Regions from separate parts of the Mucilaginibacter mallensis genome, predicted to be linked through region 2. Evidence: riboswitches for the same ligand, from Rfam matches in the RefSeq annotation. Region 2 holds a riboswitch; the other holds the start of a gene.
What was found. Region 2 has a riboswitch for S-adenosylmethionine ahead of BLU33_RS10745 (O-acetylhomoserine aminocarboxypropyltransferase/cysteine synthase family protein). Riboswitches for the same ligand answer to the same signal wherever they lie in the genome.
Positions count from the first base shown of each region.

Region 1: it holds a riboswitch for S-adenosylmethionine, as region 2 does, so the genes downstream of both, BLU33_RS15510 (protein-disulfide reductase DsbD domain-containing protein) here and BLU33_RS10745 (O-acetylhomoserine aminocarboxypropyltransferase/cysteine synthase family protein) in region 2, are expected to answer to the same signal.

Region 1 covers NZ_LT629740.1:3,845,314-3,856,062, reverse strand. Annotated here, with positions in the region: gene BLU33_RS15545 (helix-turn-helix transcriptional regulator) at 119-1,000, opposite strand; gene BLU33_RS15540 (VOC family protein) at 1,006-1,374, opposite strand; gene BLU33_RS15535 (hypothetical protein) at 1,538-1,927, opposite strand; gene BLU33_RS15530 (SusC/RagA family TonB-linked outer membrane protein) at 2,789-6,049, shown strand; gene BLU33_RS15525 (SusD/RagB family nutrient-binding outer membrane lipoprotein) at 6,054-7,505, shown strand; gene BLU33_RS15520 (hypothetical protein) at 7,528-7,989, shown strand; gene BLU33_RS15515 (metal-dependent hydrolase family protein) at 8,027-9,307, shown strand; SAM riboswitch class I at 9,407-9,521, shown strand; tRNA gene BLU33_RS25160 (tRNA-Cys) at 9,772-9,842, shown strand; gene BLU33_RS15510 (protein-disulfide reductase DsbD domain-containing protein) at 9,870-10,316, shown strand.
Region 2 covers NZ_LT629740.1:2,590,347-2,601,095, forward strand. Annotated here, with positions in the region: gene BLU33_RS10715 (menaquinone biosynthetic enzyme MqnA/MqnD family protein) at 1-410, opposite strand, end outside; gene BLU33_RS10720 (histidine phosphatase family protein) at 501-1,121, opposite strand; gene mqnE (aminofutalosine synthase MqnE) at 1,239-2,432, opposite strand; gene BLU33_RS10730 (hypothetical protein) at 2,593-2,814, opposite strand; gene BLU33_RS10735 (trans-sulfuration enzyme family protein) at 2,918-4,039, shown strand; gene BLU33_RS10740 (hypothetical protein) at 4,120-4,815, shown strand; SAM riboswitch class I at 4,958-5,068, shown strand; gene BLU33_RS10745 (O-acetylhomoserine aminocarboxypropyltransferase/cysteine synthase family protein) at 5,309-6,634, shown strand; gene BLU33_RS10750 (homoserine O-acetyltransferase family protein) at 6,728-7,783, shown strand; gene BLU33_RS10755 (homoserine dehydrogenase) at 7,790-9,028, shown strand; gene BLU33_RS10760 (dihydrolipoamide acetyltransferase family protein) at 9,193-10,596, opposite strand; gene BLU33_RS10765 (competence/damage-inducible protein A) at 10,646-10,749, opposite strand, start outside.

The sequences.
Region 1 (10,749 bases), 1.3 Mb from region 2:
CGCGTGGCAATCCTTTAATTAACTATTAACTGATCGTTATTAACAAAACGATTCGTTATGGGCAAACTTAGCTACTTGCTAAGAAGTAAAATATTCGAAAAAAACCAATATTAACACTTTAATTAACCGCATTATGCGAAGTTCTGTATTTCAACGGAGTAATCTTATGGCGTATTTTGAACAGCTTAATAAATGTACTTGGAGAATCGAGCCCAACAGTATTTACAATTTTATTTATCGGATAAGACGTGTTTTTAAGCAAAAATTCGGCTTGTTTTAGCCTTATGTTTATCAGAAACTGGTGGGGTGTAGTATGATATGCCTGTTTGAATGAGCGGATTAGATGCGTTGCCGACATACATGAATATTTTGATAATTCATATATGTTAATTTTTTGATCAAAATTTGAATATAAATATTCTTTGGCAAGGCTAAGTCGCCTATAGATTTCTTTTCGCGTTACAAATTGAAGATCTTTAAGCCTTTCTTCTACAAAACGCATATCTTTTTGGTAAAGCGTATAATAATTAAGTAAAATATGATAGAGGAATTCATTTAATAATAATTCATCGTTACAGTTTGATTTTATCAAAACCTTTAAATGTTCTATATTATATTTTAGATCCCCACGTAGCGGAAAAATGGTTTCATTTAAAGTTAAATTTTGTGAAGGCCGATGGTTTCCAAAATTATCTGGAAAAGAATTATCATTTTTAAGAAAGGATGTCTTAAAATCATCAATAAATCCTTTACCAAAACTGATTGAAAGTGTTTGAACAGGGCTATCAGAGTCAATTATATCAGAATAAAGCGTTTCAGGGTTAATTGCCAGGAAAGTGCGGGGAAACAAACGCAATTTCTTCTTATTTAAAACGAATTTTTCATTCCCGTTGAAATTGACATGTAAGCTAAAGTTATTATTCACCTCGGTTATATTTTTATAAGTCAATTTACTTGAACAAATACGATTTTCGTTACTTAATTTTAATACATTTTCCATGTTTTCTAGTCTTCCGTATATGATCTTTCTTCCAGTAAAATAAATTGATTTCCTTCCTTATCGGTAAATTCTGCTATCATTCCTGCCGAAACGTAGTAAGGTTTATGATTGAAAACAACCCCATTTTTAATGATTTCATGGTATTGTTTGAGACAATTTTCAGTATTAAAAATGATAACAGCTTTTTGGTTTAAGGTATCTCTGTTTGGTATGATCGCTATGTGTAGGTCACTATCGTTATTACTTAACAACTTGCAACGTACGTTTGGCCATAATTCTAGCTCTCCTTTACGCTTGAACCCCAAAAAATTCACAAAAAAGATTTCTTCTTCAGCAGTATTTACTGAAGGAATTGTAACGTATTTTATTCTCATTAGGTAAGAAATTAGTTTATTTTCCCGTATCGGGATATTTTTATAATATTTCAATTAGGATTTCCCTAAGTATTATTTCATCGCTTGGCTTTTATTTTTATAAATTATAATAGGTTAGTATGCTGCAAACTCTTTGTGAATAGCTTATCTCTGTTAGTGACAATTACGTTTCCCGCAACAGTGGCATTGAATGCTCCACCTTTAACCTTCTCAAATATGCACCCAGCGTACATTCAAAGTATTTAGCACACATGCTGGAAATACGCACCGGGTGCATCCTTACATGAAAATCGCGGGTGAACATATTGGGTTTGATGTTGTAATGGGGCTCCTGGTGGCGATGGTACAGTAAAGTCCCCGGCGAACAACGAAGCAATTCTTGCCGGGTCCCTTCCAGCACCTCTCCCTGCACAATAAACGTAAAATAAGCATGTTCATGATAGTGCCAATCCACATACGAATAGGTATAAATGGTATCGGTCAGTGTCAAACCATCCAGCCTTAAAAGTTGATCCGTATTACCAAAAAACTCACCCATTTTCAGTTGCATCATAACCATAAGACAAGTTTTACCTTGAATATGTTACAAAAAGGCAAATATTTGAAGACAGAAACCTTATATTCATTTTTTATAGTTTGCTTTTTTTGTCCTGCCGGCCGGGTTCATTTGATTCGGATTTGCCCCGGAACCTTCTTTACGTAAGTGGCAGCATCTAAGCCATTTTCGTAATGTTTACTTTGCCAGCATGGACATTCCGGAGCCATTGATCACCGCATTCCGAAAACTATAAACAGGCATTTCTGGCACACTTTGACCATATCAATTTATTGATTATTATTTGCAATTTTCCTAATTGCCTACACAATTCGGTGCTCCAATGTGCACGGAACAGCCTGCTCTAGCCTCTTGGAATGTCCAATAGGGAGGGCGATGAACTTCTAATATTCCTTCAATGGTGGAGTAGGAATAGAGCAGGTGGTTTTTGAACCCAAAGCATCTGGTAATAGTATTAGATAAAATAACCTAAACGATCGATAACATACTTAACAGGTGATATTGACATTGATATGTCAATATTCTACAATGTCTATGGATTTAATAGAATATATTATTATATTTGAAAAATATTTTTGATATAATATAATAATGCAATGACTGCAACCTTACTATCTCAATCCCAAGGGACGAAAGCCCTTATTTCTTATCGAATCCAAACTGATATTTGTCAAGTTCAAATAAACGCTTGTTGTAGCGACTGTTATTGTTGTTGAAATTCCTTAATCTGTTGATGGATTCATAGCTGATTTTTCATCGCAGTCAATCGCATTTCTCATTTTTTAACAATTCAAATTGATTCCTGGAATTGATTCAGGACTTTTTTTGCCCAAATTTTTACAAAACTCAAAAGCATTCATGATGAAACCAATACGTATTAAATGGCTACTGCTGTTTATTTTTTTATGCCCGCTGATAACTTTTGCGCAGCAGCAAGTTATACATGGCAATGTAAGTGATCAGGAGGGCGATTTGCCTGGTGTAAGTGTCAAAATTAAAAATACATCAAAAGGTACAATAACAGATGGCAAGGGCGATTATGCCATAAAAGCTGCCAATGGCAAAACGCTAGTTTTTTCGTTTGTCGGTTATAATAGCCAGGAGATTGCTGTTAACCAGTCAACTATAAATGTAACGCTAACCCATAATGCTAATAAGCTGGGTGAAGTAGTGGTGGTTGCGCTGGGCCTCTCCAGAAACAAGAGTGAGCTACCTTACTCTGCACAAACCCTAACCGGAGCGGAGGTAAACAGTAACCGCAATACCAATTTACTTGGTGAATTATCCGGAAAAATAGCTGGCGCGCAAATTAAACAGGCTAATGATATTGGCGGCTCAACAAATATTGTGCTCAGGGGACCTAAATCACTATCAGGCAGTAACCAGCCATTATTTGTGGTTGATGGGGTACCTATCGACAATTCAAGCGAACTTGAGCTGGGTGGCATGAGTAATGTAACCCAAAACCAACGTAATGGTAAGGGAGGGTATGACTATGGCAGCCCGGGCGCGGATATTAATCCGGATGATGTTGCCAGTGTTACTGTGCTGAAAGGCGCAGCCTCTACAGCGCTTTACGGATCACGGGCGGCAAATGGTGCCATTATTATTACCACCAAAAAGGGAAATAAAGGCCTTAATGTAGTTTTAAATACGGGCGTGCTATTTGGTTCGGTTGATAAAAGTACGTTTGCCCAATATCAAAAAGAGTATGGTGCAGGTTATGGGCCTTATTACGACCCGAATACCCCTGGTAGTCACTTTGATTATACTGATATATTGGGCGATGGAACTAAACAACTCGTAGTGCCTACCTATGATGATGCTTCCTACGGTCAAAAGTTTGATCCGAACCTGTTGGTGTATGACTGGCGATCATTAGATCCTACATCCCCCTATTACCATAAACAAACACCATGGGTGGCTGCAAAAAACGACCCTTCTACATTTTTTAATCATCCTTATACGCTTAACAACAGTTTATTTATTGATGGTGGTACCGACAAGGGTAATTATAAGATAGGCTATACACGGTCAGATGATTATGGCATATTGCCCAATAGCAGTATCGGTAAAAATTTGTTCAATTTTGGAGGCTCGTACAGGCTTACGGATAAATTAACTGTACAGGCTAGCGTTAATTATACGCAAACTGCAGGAAAGGGCAGGGGCGGAACCGGCTTTGGCGGGCAAAATGGTGAACCAATGAATATCCTGCAAAACTTCCGTGAGTTTTGGCAGGTAAACGTAGATGTACAGGATCTCAAAGATGCTTATTTCAGAACAAATAGCAACGATAACTGGAATGTTAAAAGCCCTACCGACCTCAGCTCTGCTTACTGGGACAATCCTTATTTTGTTCAATACCAGAATTATGAAACTGATGAAAGGGACCGTTATTTTGGTAATGTAAGCCTTGATTACAAATTGTTCAATTGGCTTGATATCGTGGGGCGTGCTTCAGAAGATTATTATAACGAGTTTCAGGAGCAGCGCATAAATGTGGGTAGCGTGGTTACACCATCATCATATTATCGCTTAAACCGTACCTATAAAGAAAATAATTATGATCTGTTGCTGAATTTCAATAAAGCCATCACCAGTGATATCAGCTTTAAAGGGGTTTTAGGCTTAAACGCTAGGCGGCAGAATATCAACTCCATCAGCGCATCAACCAACGGTGGTTTGGTGATACCGGGATTATTTGCTTTAAGCAACTCAGTAAACCCGATAGACTATCCGATTGAGGAGGTTGATCAGAAGGTAGTGACCGGTGTTTTTGGTGGTGTTACCTTTGGCTATAAAGATTTTCTTTTTCTTGACGGAACTTTAAGACGCGACCAGTCAACAACGCTGCCTGATAAAAACAATACCTATTATTATCCTTCTGTTGCCGGTAGTTTTGTTTTCTCGAGCCTATTGAAGGATTATACATGGCTTTCCAATGGTAAAGTAAAGCTAAACTATGCTGAAGTTGGTAACGATGCCCCGTCTCACAGCATTAACGAGGTTTATGATAAAGCGGCCAATTTTGGTTCTGAACCACTTTACTATGTATCTACAGTACGTAATAATGCCGACCTGAAACCGGAAAGAACTAAGAGCTTTGAAACCGGCCTGGAAGCATCCTTCCTTAAAAACCGTATAGGGTTCGACTTTACTTATTATAAAAATAACACCATTAACCAGATCCTGCCGGTATCAGTATCAACAGCAACCGGGTATGATGGCTTGTATGTCAACTCCGGTAATGTCCAAAATAAAGGTGTTGAGGTTACTGTAACTGGCAATCCGCTTAAAACTGATGACTTTTCATGGAACATCAACGTGAATTTCGCTAAAAATACCAATAAGGTTTTATCACTTTACAACGGGGTTAATAATTACCAGTTGGCGGCTTATAAAGGTGGCGTAACAACCAATGCTACTGTTGGCGAGCCATACGGAACTTTAAGGGGAACTGATTTTATTTACAAAAATGGCCAAAAAGAGGTTGATGCAACAGGCCATTACTTGTTTACATCCAACTCTAATAATGATATAGGCAATACTAATCCCGATTGGACTGGCGGTGTATATAATGCCTTCCGTTATAAAAATTTCACTTTAAGCTTTCTGGTTGACTTTAGTCATGGTGGAAGTATCTACGATGTAGATATGGTATTTGGCCTATGGACAGGATTGTATCCGGAAACAGCCGGGTTAAATGATCTGGGCAATCCTAAAAGAAATCCTTTATCACAAGGTGGCGGTGTTATTCTGCCCGGTGTTTATGCAAACGGCGCACCTAATACCACCAGGATCGACGCTTCGCAAAATCAATCAGCTTATGGCTATCAAACAGCGCCAAACAAAGCCTTTGTATATGATGCTTCCTACATTAAGCTGAGAGAAGCTGCATTTACTTATAGTGTACCCGCATCATTTGTACAGAAAATCGGCGCTGTAAAAGCAATCGACGTATCACTTAATGGCCGTAACCTTTGGATCATCCATAAGAACATCCCCTATGCCGATCCTGAAGATGGGCTTGGTGCAGGCAGCGCATACCAAGGGGTACAGCTGGGCTCATACCCTAATGTTCGCAGATATGGTTTTAACTTAAAATTTACCTTCTAAACAGATGAAAAAGATAATATTTACGCTGCTTACTGCCATGGCAATAAGCGGCTGTGTTAAAAAAGATGAATACCTGAATAATGATACAAAAAGCGCAACCGCTGTGCCTGCATCTACACTGTTTTCCTATGCTGAAAAACAACTGTCGGATGTGTTGGCAACCAGTGCCTACAACGTCAACATATTTAGGCTGACCGCCCAGCAATGGACAGAAACAACCGCAATATCTGAAAGTGACTACGACCTGAAATTGCGTAATGTACCAGATGGTTTCTGGAATGCTATTTATGTAAACGTATTGCGCAATTTGTACGAGGCGGACAAGCTTACCCAAGCTGATGCAACTTTATCGGCGGCACAAAAAAGCAATCAGCTGGCGCAAATCAATATCCTTGAGGTATATGCTTACGCGGTACTGGTAAATACTTTTGGCAACATTCCATATACCCAGGCGGTTGATTATACCAATACTACGCCGAAATATGACGATGCAAGCCAGATTTATGATAGCTTACTAAGTCGACTGGATGATGCACTGTCAAAGCTTAACACTACCGCTCCGGGGTTTAATACTGCAGACCTGCTGTTCAATGGCGTTAATGAGATCAGTTCATGGAAAAAGTTTGGCAACACCGTAAAGTTAAAAGTTGGGATTACTTTGGCTGATGTTGAACCTGCAAAATCCAAACTAGCTGTGGAAGCTGCTGCTCCAAATGCTTTGCAATCCAATGCTGATAATGTAAGCTTTAACTATTTAACCACTACCCCAAATACCAACCCGTTGTGGGTTGACCAGGTACAGGGGCATTTAATAGATTACGTTGCTGGGGCTACGCTTGTTGACCTGCTGAATAGTTTAAACGATCCAAGGAGACCGGCATACTATACCGCCATCGATACCAATGCGAACCCGCAGTCCAGTGATGTACTGGTATATAAAGGCGGTGCTATTGGTAAGGTTAATACCTATAATAAATTCTCCACATTCAGCAACACCATTGCCCAGCCAAATCTGCCATCACTATTAGCGGATTACTCGGAGGTTGAATTTGATTTGGCGGAAGCAATAGAAAGAGGATTTAATGTAGGCGGAACTGCGCAGCAGCATTATATCAATGCCATAACGGCTTCCATAACTTATTGGGGAGGCAGCGCTACTGATATTAGCACCTACCTGGCTAATCCTAAAGTTGCATATGCAACAGCTACGGGCTCTTATAAACTGAAGATTGGAACACAGAAGTATATCTCCCTTTATAACAGGGGGTATGAGGCCTGGACAGAGATCAGGAGGTTAGGGCTTGTGCTACCATTGCCACCAAATCAAACTTCGTATCTTAATCGTTTCACTTATCCAATAACTGAGCAAAATGTTAACCAGGCTAATTACAGCCAGGCAGCCGCGGCAATAGGTGGCGATAATATTGCTACAAAATTATTCTGGGATAAAAATTAATCATTTGTAAAAACTAAACGACATGAAAAAAGTAACCATGCACCACTTCAAATTATTAACAGTAGCGCTGATAGCAGTAATTCTGTTGATTTCCGGTAACCGCGCTTCGGCCCAAAAAGCAAACCCTGCCGAGTATTTTAAAATAGAAGATTATTACAAAATAAAGTGGGGGTATAGCGATGAGTTTATTGCCTTGTGGAAGAAGAATCACTACCCATTATTAAAAAAGTTACAGGAAAAAGGCGATGTAATTAGCATTGAGGCAGAAACTCCAAGATTACATAGCAGCGAAGAGAGTCGCTGGGATTTGAAAGTAAGCGTGGTTTTTAAAACGGCTGCGCTAGCCTTTGATTACAGCATTGTTGATCCTTATAAACTGCAATTATTCCCCGATCAGGAAACCTACAAAAAGGAAGAGCAGCGGAGATGGGAGATTGTATTGGCACACTGGGATGTTACTGTTGAAAATCTTCCATTAAATTAAAAATAGTATAGGCTAATAAATTTTTCAACGAAAAGATATGCAGATAAAAAGGATAATAGTGCTGTCGTTATTGCTGTGCTCACAAATTGTACAGGCACAGAAAACTTACCTGTACTGTGGTAAACTTATCGACGGGCTTTCAAATACTGTTCAAAATAAAGTAACCATAATTGTGGATAGCGGTCGTATACAAAATATAGTCAGCGGTTATCCTGAAGCAGGCAGTGCGGATAAAGTAATTGATTTAAAATCAAAAACCGTTTTACCTGGCCTTATAGATTGCCACGTACACCTGGAGGATATCCTTAGTACCAATACCTTGCTGGAAACCTTTACACTATCTGATGCGGATATCGCTTATCGTTCAGTAAATTTCGCTAAAAAGACACTTTTAGCCGGTTTTACTACTGTACGTGATCTTGGCGGTACAGGTGTAAATATCAGCCTGAGAAATGCGGTTGAAAAGGGTTGGGTTGATGGTCCGCGGATATTTACCGCCGGAAAGATCATCTCATCAAGCGGTGGTGCCAGCGACCCGACGAACGGATTCCGGGATGATGTATTTAATCATCGTCCCGGCCCCGAAGACGGGGTTGCCGATGGCAGGGACGAGCTGATAAAAGCTGTAAGGCTACAAGTAAAAGCTGGTGTCGATGTCATAAAGATCGCATCAACAGGAGGCGTTTTTGAACTGGGCGATAATAATAAAAAAGCGAAGTTTACCATTGATGAAATTAAGGCGGTAGTAGAAACAGCCAACGATTACGGCTTGAAAGTTGCCTGCCATGCACATGGCGCCGAAGGGATAAGGAGGGCTATATTGGGCGGTGTAACCTCAATTGAACATGGTACTTATATGGATGATGAGGATATTAGGCTGATGAAACAATATGGTACCTGGTATGTACCCACTATTATTGCCGGTAAAGCAGTTGCCGATTCAGCAAAAAAAGGATATTATCCTCCAATTATTGCCGGTAAAGCGATTGCCTTTGGCGATCAGATCCAGCGGACTTTCGCAAAAGCTTATAAAGCCGGAGTTAAAATTGCTTTCGGAACTGATGCCGGTGCGTTTGACCATGGGCTGAACTACCTGGAGTTCGGGTATATGGTTGACGCCGGGATGCCGCCAATAGAAGCCATCAAATCGGCGACCTCTAATGCAGCCATACTTTTAGGAAAGGAGCAGGAATTAGGCAGTATCAGCAAAGGCAAGTTTGCTGATGTAATTGCAGTTGACGGCGACCCGCTAGCGGATATTAAAGTAATGAAAAACGTAGTGTTTGTAATGAAAGCGGGGAAAATATACCTTAGGTGATACCTAAATACATATGAGGTATATTTAATTAATAAAATATATAATATCTATAGGAATAGTAGAATATATTCATATATTTGTATTATAATTGTTCTTTAATACTTATCCAGAAAGACAGAGGGAAAGGCCCTATGACGTCTTAGCAACCTGTACCTGCTTATATTAGCAAGTAAAAGGTGCTAATTCCTGCTCCGGAAACGGAGACAGATAAGAAACAGCAGACTATCAATTAAAGGCATATTCTCTTGTTTTCTTTCTGGTAAGTATTTACAAACAAGTAAATAATTATTAAGCAAATGAAAATATACTTCCACGAAATCGTAAAAAAGCAAGCTGATCCTGGCATATCCAGCAATGAATGCTCTTGTTTAACAAATTCATCCAGCAGTAAAACACTAACCAGAATTAATTACGCGATGGATATATTATCGCCAAATTTTCATTATTGCATATAAAACTAATACAGTCGCGTGACCGAGAGGATAGGTAAGGGCCTGCAAAACCCTGTACGGGAGTTCGAATCTGCCCGCGACATCAATAAACACCTAAATCACAATTAGAAATGAAGAAAATAATAATCGCGGCCTTAACTTTTATTATTTACGCCAATGCTTATTCGCAGGTACTTGCACCGGTAAAATGGTCATATGGCGCTAAAAAAGTTGATAATTCAACAGCCATAATATTTATAAAAGCCACAATTGATAGTGGCTGGCATATTTATTCGCAAACAGTTAAAGATGGCGGCCCTGTAAAAACCACATTAACTTTTACTCCCGCAGATGGTTACAGTTTATTAGGTATTACCGCTGAACCCAAACCAATTACTCATTATGAAAAGGCTTTCGATATGGATGTGCAGTATTTTGAAAAATCGGTTGTTTTTCAGCAAAAGGTAAAGCTCGCTTCTAATCAACAGCTAGTTAAAGGCAGTATACAATTTATGGCCTGCAACAGCAAGCAATGCCTGCCGCCTGATGATGTTGATTTTACTATACTTGTAAAATAGATTAGAAAAGCAGATTATATGATTTATATCATATAATTAACAAAAAAATAAACTTTAAATGCCGCCAGATTAAATATTTTTTTTAATTTGGTCTATAAAAATAAGCAGACAATAGCCACCAATTGATCTGTGAAACAAAGAGGCGAGACCTTAAAGTCTCCCCAATACTTAAACTATACCATGAACGCAGAGTTTAACTATTTTCAGTATAATCCTATAAACACACAGGCCGGTGGCAGCCATACCTGTTGTTGTCATTACAATATATAAAGCCTACTATCCATAGCGGTAATAACCTGTTAAGGTTAACATCCTGGCTGTGAAAATTGTATTTGCTTTTTGTAATGGTGGAAATTCATCGAGCTTACTTTCTACACAGTCCAGGGTGTTAACTCCTTCAGGCTATCGTTATGCAATTCAATTTATGTAGTTA
Region 2 (10,749 bases):
GTTTTAGGGTCGGTGGATGTAGTATAGTCCTCAGCATCAACTATCAGTTCCGGTTGAATTTTCCAGAAGTTTTTCAGTAGTACTTTCGCCAGGTTATTTGATGAGCGTGATTCCGGATCGAGCTGAATCCGCTTTACATCCTTAATATCGCAATTGCTAAAAATAAAAACCGAGTTCACCGGGCCTACTGCGCCAATACAATAATCTGATACAATTTCCCAATAAGGCATATTTAATGTTGCCGCTACGGGGATTAAGCCAATATCAACTTTATCATCAATCAGCTTTTGAGCGCAATCTGTTGGTGTATCTAAACTAAGTTCAATTTTATTTAACAGATCAGCATGTTGTATACCGTATATAAAGGGCTTGGTGTTAGTATAGCTAACTGCGGATATTTTCAGTTTCATTTTGTTAGTATCAAGTAGCTAGTATCAGGTAGCAAGTACTAAGCACCTGGACATCCTCCTGTCTAAATACTTGATACTTGCTACTTGATACTACTTTAGGTGTTCGGCGTTATTGAAATCTATGATCTCAAATTTATCACCATCATAAGTTAATTTGTAAAGTATCAGGTTTTGATGTGGGAATGTTTCCATTTCGGTAAGTGGCTGGCCCGTTATCCAGCAAAGCAGCAATCGCATTGCACGCCCGTGCATACAGATCAGCACTGTTTCCTCTTCGGGATGGCTCAGGATGGTTGCTATGGCTTTTTCCTGTCTTGCTTTTACCTGGTTTGGACTTTCGCCACCATCCAGACTAACATCAAGGTTACCAGCAACCCATTCGCGAATTACCTGTAAGAAAGATGCCCTGTTTTCAGGTGTGCTTTCTGTGCCTTCCAAAACACCCCAGGCCATTTCATCAAGTCCTTCCAGCTTTTCATAAGGAATCCCCAGGTCGATAAATTTTTGGATACTTTGCTGCGTGCGCTTTAGTTCGGATATATAGATCTTATCGAAAGCAACATCTTTATAGGAATCAAAAAACTGAGCGGCTTGTTTGCGGCCTTCGTCGTTAAGGTCGGTATTCATTCCCCGGCCTTGTACAATCCCCAGTTTGTTAAGCTCTGTTTGCCCGTGCCGAACGATGTATAGTGTCTTTTTTATGGTGTTCATTTGTTCATTGGTTCACTCGTTCATTAGTAAAAAGCGATGAACCTTCAATCGTATATATAACTATTCTATTACCTCTTCAAGTGTGTTAGTCCGCCACTGCACCAATGAACTATTGAACTAATTAATAACCGGCAGTTTATAAAAAGAAGGTTTCGCTTCTTCCGGGAACTGGTAATCGTTATAATCAGTCACTACATTATACAAGGTATCACGCTCAATTGGGTACCTGCCTACATGTTTTATTAGTTCAACCAATTGTTTGGTGCTCATACCCGGGTGCTGCTCCTCTGAGCCTGCCATTGAGTAAATTTTAGTGGTATCATCCAGCGTACCGTCAATATCATCAACCCCAAAGTTTAATGATAACTGCGCTGTTGTGCGACTGATCATTGCCCAATAGGCCTTTATGTGATCGAAATTATCCAAGTAGATACGTGCGATAGCGTAATTCCTCAAATCCTCAACCACAGTTGATTCAGGCACATTCGACATTTGGTTATCCTTATTACGGAATTTCAATGGGATGAAAGTCTGGAACCCACCTGTTTTATCCTGCAAGGTACGTAGGCGATCCATATGATCAATCCTGTGCCAGAATTTCTCAATATGGCCGTATAACATAGTAGCATTTGACCTGCCACCTATTTTATGCCATTCTTCATGTATAGCCAGCCACTGGTCGCCGGTACATTTATCTTTTGATATCAGGTCCCTAACTTCGGGGTGAAATATCTCTGCACCACCACCAGGTATTGATTCCAAACCGGCATCCATCATCATGCGCATGCCTGTAGCATAATCGATCTTGGCTTTCTTGAAAATGTAATGGTATTCAACCGGGGTTAATGCCTTAACATGCAGCTCAGGGCGGTGTTGTTTTATTTTGGTGAATAGTTCGGAGTAAAAGGCGACATCATATTGCGGCAATACACCACCAACTATATGCACCTCGGTAACCGGCTCATCATCGTATTTTTTTACAATGTCGAGCATTTCTTCCATGGTATATTCCCACCCTTGCGAGCGTTCTTTTATCAACCTTGAGTATGAGCAAAATTTGCAATCATAAACACAAAGATTAGTTGGCTCGATATGAAAATTACGGTTGAAATAAGTTTTGTTGCCGTGGCGTTTTTCGCGGATGTAGTTGGCAAGGATGCCCAGATATCCTAATTCGCCTTTTTCAAACAGTAAAACACCCTCATCAAAGGTGATGCGTTCGCCGTGAAGCACTTTTTCCGCAATGTGTTTTAAATCAGTCGGTAAACCCGTATCCTGTAATAATAAAGTTAAATTACGTTCAGCTTCCATTAAAAAAACTTTGTGCAAAAGTAACAATTGTTACCATAAATGAGGGCATAATATCAATGCTGAAGTATCCTGAAAAGCTTTTTACCTAAAAATTACCGTTAATTGACTTAACAGCAAATTAGTGATTCAGGCGCATTTTATAAAGCACCAAAACGGGAAATTACTCCTGGTGAGCTTTTGCTTCTCTCCTGTTGTTAGTCCAGGCTGTATAGTAAATATTTACATAGTATAAGCCCAGCACAAATAACGATCCTACAAAAGCACCATTAATAAAAGCGGAATTTACCATGGCCTGCGCCGGATAAAAAAACTTAAGCAATAGGCTTGTCAGCATAATAACCACTAAAATAATTGAAGCAACTGGTAATTTTCCTACTTTCATAATATCTATATTATAAACAAATATAATTAATAGTTCATTAAAGTCAATATTATCATACACAGGTAAACTGCAAAAATTTTTATGTTTGCCAAAACTTTATTTCATGAAAATCGAGACCATCGCCATACATGCAGGCAATCAAAAAGATGAAACTTCGGGCGCTGTAATTCAGCCTATTGTTATGTCAACTACATTTGAACGTGCTGCGGATGGTTCGTATACCAGCGGCTATATATATAGCAGGTCGGCAAACCCGAACCGTACCCTGCTTGAAAATGTGTTGGCAAAACTGGAACATGGTGTTGATGCCGCCGCTTTTTCATCAGGCAATGCCGCTGGGATGGCTGTTTTTCAATCATTAAAACCGGGCACTCATATCATATTGCCTGATGATATGTACCACGGTTTGCGCAACCAGTTGAAAGCGCTTTTCGTTGGTATTTTGGAGTTTGATTTTATCGATATAAATAATACTGAAGTTTTAAAACAACATATTAAGCCAAACACAGGTTTAATATGGATCGAAACACCATCGAACCCTCTGTTAAAACTTACTGATATAAAGAAGGTGATCAGAATTGCGCATAAAAATGGCATTAAAGTAGCTTGTGACAATACTTTTGCTACGCCTGTATTCCAGCAGCCGCTTGTATTGGGTGCTGACCTTGTGATGCACAGCAGTACCAAATATTTCGGTGGCCATAGTGATTTGATGGGTGGCGTTTTAATAACCCCAGTAAAAGACGATTGGTGGGTAAAAATAAAACAGGTACAGGAAATGGGCGGCGCCATACCCTCTCCCATGGATTGCTACTACCTTGCACGCAGTATAAAAACCTTGCCTTACCGTATGGCAGGTCATGCAAAAAACGCGCAGTTATTAGCTGAATACCTGCAAAAACACCCAAAAGTTGAAGCGGTAATGTATCCGGGATTGCCTGAACATCCGCAACATGATATTGCTAAAGAGCAAATGCTGGGCTTTGGTGGGATGTTATCTGTTTGTATAAAAGGCGGCGAAGTTGAAGCCAGGCGAGTAATAAATAGCCTGGAATTATTTACTCAAGCCACCAGCCTTGGTGGTGTTGAAAGTTTGATAGAACACCGTGCATCTGTTGAAGGGCCGGATACCAAAACACCGTTTAATTTATTACGGGTATCAGTTGGATTGGAGCATATAGATGATCTGATCACAGATATGGAGCAGGCGTTGAGTAATTATTAAACAACTCACAAATGACAGTTTGTAAACTATGCTTGCAAAATAAACCCCTTTTAAAAAAATCTCATATAATTCCCGATTTTATGTACCAGGAATTATATGATGAAAATCATAAATTAATTTCATTCAATCCCCAAAATTACGTAAACGGAGAAAAAAGAATAAAGAACCCATCATCTGGTGAATACGAAGGTGGAATACTTTGCAAGAATTGTGATAATAATATTATAGGTTCTTATGAAACCTATGCTGCTAAAGCATTATTTGGAGAAAAACTAAATACAGAAGAATCTCCTATATTAAAAAACAATGCGGATAAAGGAGATAACACTCAATTTTCTATATTCAACAACGTAGACTATAGAAAATTCAAGTTATTCTTATTGTCAATTCTATGGCGTGCAAGCATATCTAAAAGAGCAACATTTGGATATATTAATTTAGGTCCACATGAAGATATATTAAGAAAAATGATTTTAGATGGTGATCCGGGAACTGAACATGAATACCCAATTTTCACTATGACCTATCTTAATGACAAAAAAATGCCAAGAGATATTATTCTTACACCGACGCGGAAAAGAACGAAAGCGGGCCATATATTTTATATATTTCCCATTGGTGGTTTAATTTATTCATATTATGTAAATTCCAAATATCATCCACTTCCAGATTATGTTAAAATTGGAACTATTTCAAAAGATAATAAATTTATTATAGTCAATATTCCTAAAGGCGAGGCATGGGATTTTCTATTTAATTACATGGGATTAAAATAATCTTATCATTTGATTTATACCAATGATAACTATAAAATACTCAATTTGAAATTAAATTTGGTTTAATAAATACTATCGCACTATATTTGCAACAATATTTGGTAGCGATATCAAATGAGATCAACTCCCCTTAAAAGGTTTTGATTTATAAAGAAGCGGCGAGAGATCAGGCTCAATTACCCGCTGGCAACCCTCTAAGTTTAGAGAAGGTGCCAATTCCTGTCCCGGCAAATAACACCGGGGGATATAAATTAACGACCATGAAAAGTTCAAAAAACACATTTTCACCCCAACCGAAAGCCTTAAAAGGTTCTTTGTTTGCTACATATAGCTATTCTACCGGCTGTATTTGTTGCTGTTGTTGAAGCAGTACACGTCTTTATTTTTCTTTTCCTGAAAAAAAACGCGTGTTACCTCACACAGGTATATGTTTTACCCTATCGTGAACTAGCCATAAATACAAATTTTTAATCACCTGTAAAATCAAATCAATATGTCAGCTACAAACTTAAAATTCGAAACACTGCAATTACATGCAGGCCAGGAAGTTGATCCTACAACCGGCTCACGCGCTGTGCCTCTTTATCAAACTACATCATACGTTTTTAACAATGCCCAGCATGGCGCAAATCTTTTCGCGCTAAAGGAATTCGGCAATATATATACCCGCATTATGAACCCTACTACCGATGTGTTTGAAAAACGCATCGCAGCATTAGAGGGTGGCGTAGCAGCGCTGGCAACAGCATCGGGTCAGGCAGCACAATTTCTGGCGCTTAATAATATCTTACAACAAGGGGATAATTTTGTGACCTCTCCTTTCCTGTACGGTGGTACTTACAATCAATTTAAGGTAGCCTTTAAACGCCTGGGCATCGAGGCTCGTTTTGCCAAAGATGATCATGCGGATAGCATCGAGTCATTGATCGATAAAAACACTAAAGCCATCTTTTTAGAAACCATAGGTAACCCGGGTTTTAATATCCCTGATTTTGAGAAGATCGCAGCTGTAGCTAAAAATCATGATCTGCCGTTAATAGTTGATAATACCTTCGGCGCAGCCGGATATTTATTCCGCCCGCTGGAACATGGCGCACATGTAGTTGTTGAATCAGCCACCAAATGGATTGGCGGGCACGGCACAACTATTGGCGGTGTTATTGTAGATGGCGGTAATTATAACTGGGGCAATGGCAAATACCTACAATTTACTGAGCCATCAGAAGGTTATCATGGATTAGTTTTCGCTGATGTATTTGGCGTTAACGGTCCGTTCGGCAATATACAATACATCATACGTGCACGTGTTGAAGGTTTGCGTGATTTTGGCTCATCACAATCGCCGTTTAATTCATGGTTATTAATACAAGGATTGGAAACATTATCCCTGCGTGTGCAACGCCATGTTGATAATGCGCTTGATCTGGCTAAATGGCTCGAACAGCATCCACAGGTAGCAAAAGTTAACTATCCGGGTTTAGCGTCATCGCCATACCATGCATTGGCCAAAAAGTATCTGAAAAACGGTTTTGGTGCGGTATTATCATTCGAGGTAAAAGGTGATAAGGAACAGGCCAGTAAGTTTATTGATAGCCTGAAACTGGTAAGTCATTTAGCAAATGTTGGCGATGCCAAAACATTAATTATACAACCATCTGCAACTACGCATCAGCAATTATCAGATGCTGAGCAGTTGGCAGCCGGTGTAACACCAACATCGCTACGTGTGGCTGTTGGAATTGAACACATTGATGACATAAAAGCTGATTTTGAACAGGCATTTGTAAAAATCAGTGAGCAGGCAGCAGAGTTAGTTTAATATTGAGTTTTTTTTTAGTTTTTTAGTGATAATAGTGTTGTTACGGGATGCAGCTGCCAACAAGCAGCTGCACCGCAATAACAAAACGGTAACATGAATACACAAATATTTAAAAGTACACAACCACTTGAGCTTGAATCGGGACAGCGGATACAGCAACTGGAAATAGGTTATCATACCTATGGTAAATTAAATACAAACCGGAACAACGTTGTGTGGGTATGCCACGCGCTCACAGCAAATTCAGATGTGATGGACTGGTGGAAAGGTTTGTTCGGCGAGAATGAATTTTTCAACCCTGAAGAGCATTTTATTGTTTGCGCTAATATTTTAGGGTCGCCTTATGGTACAAGTAATCCACTGAGTGAAAACCCTGTAACCGGGCAGTCTTATTACCTGGCATTTCCGCAGTTTACAGTAAGGGATATTATTAAGGCACATCAACAATTGGCTGAGCATCTTAAGATAGATCAGATCGAGATATTGATAGGTGGTTCATTAGGTGGCCAGCAGGCTGCTGAGTGGGCAATTATTGAGCCATTACGTATAAAGAACCTGATATTGATAGCGACTAATGCCCGTCATTCACCATGGGGTATCGCGTTCAATGAATCACAGCGCCTGGCACTATCAGCCGACCGTACTTTTTATTCAAATACCCCTGATGGTGGCAGAAAAGGTTTAAAAGCAGCACGTAGTATTGCGCTCCTATCCTACCGTGGTTATAAAACTTACACGGTGAGCCAGCAGGATGAAAATGATAACATTAGCGATGACCACCGCGCATCATCATACCAAAATTACCAGGGCGAAAAGCTGGTGAACCGGTTTAATGCTTATAGCTACTGGTATTTAAGCAAGGCTATGGACTCGCACAATGTAGGCCGTAACCGTAATGGTGTTGAGAAAGCATTAAGTCTGATAAAAGCCCGTACATTGGTTATCGGCATAAAATCAGATGTATTATTCCCGGTTGAGGAACAGCAATACCTGTTCAGGCATATACCAAAATCAGCATTTGCTGAGTTTGATTCCTTTTACGGTCACGATGGATTTTTAATTGAAACAGAAGCATTAACAAATATTATAACGTCTTTCTTTAAAACAGATGTAAAAGGAAAGATAATAGAACTACAAAGAATAGCATAACACATAATGAGTAAGAAATTAAATATAGGGTTGTTTGGTTTTGGCGTTGTTGGCCAGGGATTATATGATATTATCAAAACCAAGAACCTGAATCTTGAAATAGTTAAAATAGCAATCAAAAATCCGGAGAAGAAACGTTCATTACCAGCAGAAATATTTACTACTGATAAGGAAGAAATACTAAACAACCCGGAGCTCAACACCATTGTTGAGCTAATCAACGATACCGAAGCTGCATTTGAGATTGTATCCCGTGCACTAAGTACAGGCAAAAATGTAGTATCGGCCAGCAAGAAAATGATCGCTACTTATTTAAATGAGTTGATTGAATTACAGCATATTCATGGCACTTCTTTATTATACGAAGGCGCGGTTTGCGGTAGTATACCAATTATCCGTAACCTGGAAGAGTATTATGACAATGAATTACTGCACTCTATCAGCGGTATTTTTAACGGATCATCAAACTATGTATTATCAAAAGGTTATTTAGAAAATCTTGATTACGATACAGCATTAAAACAGGCTCAGGACTTAGGTTTTGCTGAAACAGATCCAACCAGTGATGTAGGTGGATTTGATGCTAAATATAAACTGATAATAGCCGCATCTCATGCCTATGGCGTAATTGTTAAGCCTGAAGAGGTATTGAATATCGGTATTCAGAACTTAACAGCCAGCGACCTGCAGTATGCCCGTGAGAAGAAATTAAAGATAAAACTTGTGCCGGTTGCCAAAGAACTTGACGACAGGCATGTTACCATGTTTGTACTGCCAAAGTTTGTAAACGAAACTGAGTTTTTATACAATGTTGAGTATGAATATAACGGTGTAACTGTACAGGCCGCGTTTGCCGATCAGCAATTCTTTTTCGGCAAAGGTGCCGGTGGTCATCCTACTGGTTCTGCTGTTTTATCTGATATTGCAGCATTACGTTACAATTATCAATACGAATACAAAAAAGCAAAAGGCAAAAAAGACTTGAACTTTACCAATAACGTTGAATTGAACGTGTATTTACGCTATGAGGATGAAGCACTTGTAGAGGTCCTTAACTTTAAACACATTCATGAGCGTTACCACTCAGACAGCTATAAATTTGTGATTGGAAAGATCAACCTGCAAAATCTGATCGATAATCAATTGCTTATAGCGGATAACAAGGCATTTATAGCCTTTGCTGATCAGTTAACAGGAGTTAGTTTAGCTCCGGCAGTAAAATTAACAGCTGAAGTTGTTGAGTAGATTGCTCCAGCTTATAAAATGAAAAAGGCTCCTTTAGGGAGCCTTTTTCATTTTATCTTGTAGTCATGCTGAACTTGTTTCAGCACCCCATCAACTAAGTGTAGAATTTGCTTAGCCGTTTGTCCTGTGAGATCCCGAAACAAGTTCGGGATGACATTGTGGAATTATATATCCCTGTTCAAATCCCAGTTTTCCAGGTAATCAGCCACTTTACGTACAAATGATCCGCCTAAAGCACCATCAACTACTCTATGATCGTAGGATAATGATAGGAACATCATATGGCGTATAGCGATCATATCACCCTCTTTAGTTTCAATTACAGCCGGTTTCTTTTTAATGGCCCCAACTGCTAATATTGCCACCTGTGGCTGATTGATGATCGGCGTACCCATCACATTACCAAATGAGCCTACGTTAGTAATGGTAAATGTTCCATCTTTTACATCATCAGGTAATAATTTACCGTTGCGAGCGCGATTTGCCAGGTCATTAACAGCTTTGGTTAGCCCAATAAGGTTTAGCTCATCAGCCTGTTTAATTACAGGTACTATCAGGTTACCGTTTGGCAATGCGGTAGCCATACTGATATTTATGTTCTTCTTTTTGATGATCTGTGTTCCGTTAACCGAAACATTTATCATTGGCATTTCTTTAATAGCCCGTGCAACAGCTTCAATAAAGATTGGCGTGAATGTTATTTTCTGACCTTCACGCTTTTCAAAGCTATTTTTAATCTTTTCGCGCCATAAAACAAGGTTAGTAACATCGGCCTCAACAAATGAGGTAACATGCGGCGATGTTTGCTTGCTCATCACCATGTGATCGGCTATCAGCCTGCGCATCCTGTCCATCTCAATGATCTCATCACCGCCTGAAACTGATACTGCAGCTTTTACAGGCTCTGGTTTAGGCTCATATGCAGGATTCGGATTGGCGGGTGCAGCCGTTTGCTGCGACGGCTGTGTGTATTGTGCGTGACCGTTATTAGTAGACCGGTTTTTAATATACTGCAACAGATCGTCTTTAGTCAGCCTGCCTTCAGCTCCCGTACCTGAAACCTGGTCGAGTTCGGCAGCGCCAATACCTTCCTGTACAGCAATACTGCGTACTAATGGCGAATAAAACCTGATGGAATCATTTAACGCTACTGTATTTTGAACAGGTTCAGCCTTAGGAAGCTGTTCAATGCCTGGTATAGCAATCACAGGCTCAGGCGTCGCTACTGCAGCATCCGGCGCTTTATATGTTTCTGTAGAAACAGGTTGTTGTATTTCGGAGGGTGCAGGTGCAATAGGTGCTTCAGGTTTAGCTGGTTCCTCGGCAGCTTCTGTTTCAATTATAGCTATAACAGAGCCTACCTGTACCACATCATCTTCAGTACAAAGTTGTTCCGCAAGTTTTCCGGCTACAGGTGATGGAACTTCTGAGTCAACTTTATCAGTTGCAATTTCCATTACTGCTTCGTCTGCCTCAACATAATCTCCCGGTTTTTTTAACCATTTGATGATAGTTGCTTCAGCAACGCTCTCTCCCATTTTAGGCAGTAACAGCTGATATTTTGCCATAGAAAATTTAGAATTAGTATCGTCAAAAATAACTAATTCATTCTTACTTTTAGTATTCTTTTAGTAAAGTATTCAACATAGATAATGCGGACATGGCACTTCTTTCAATGTTTTGAATACGTTTACTGCTGAATGTGAATTTTTTAACCAATG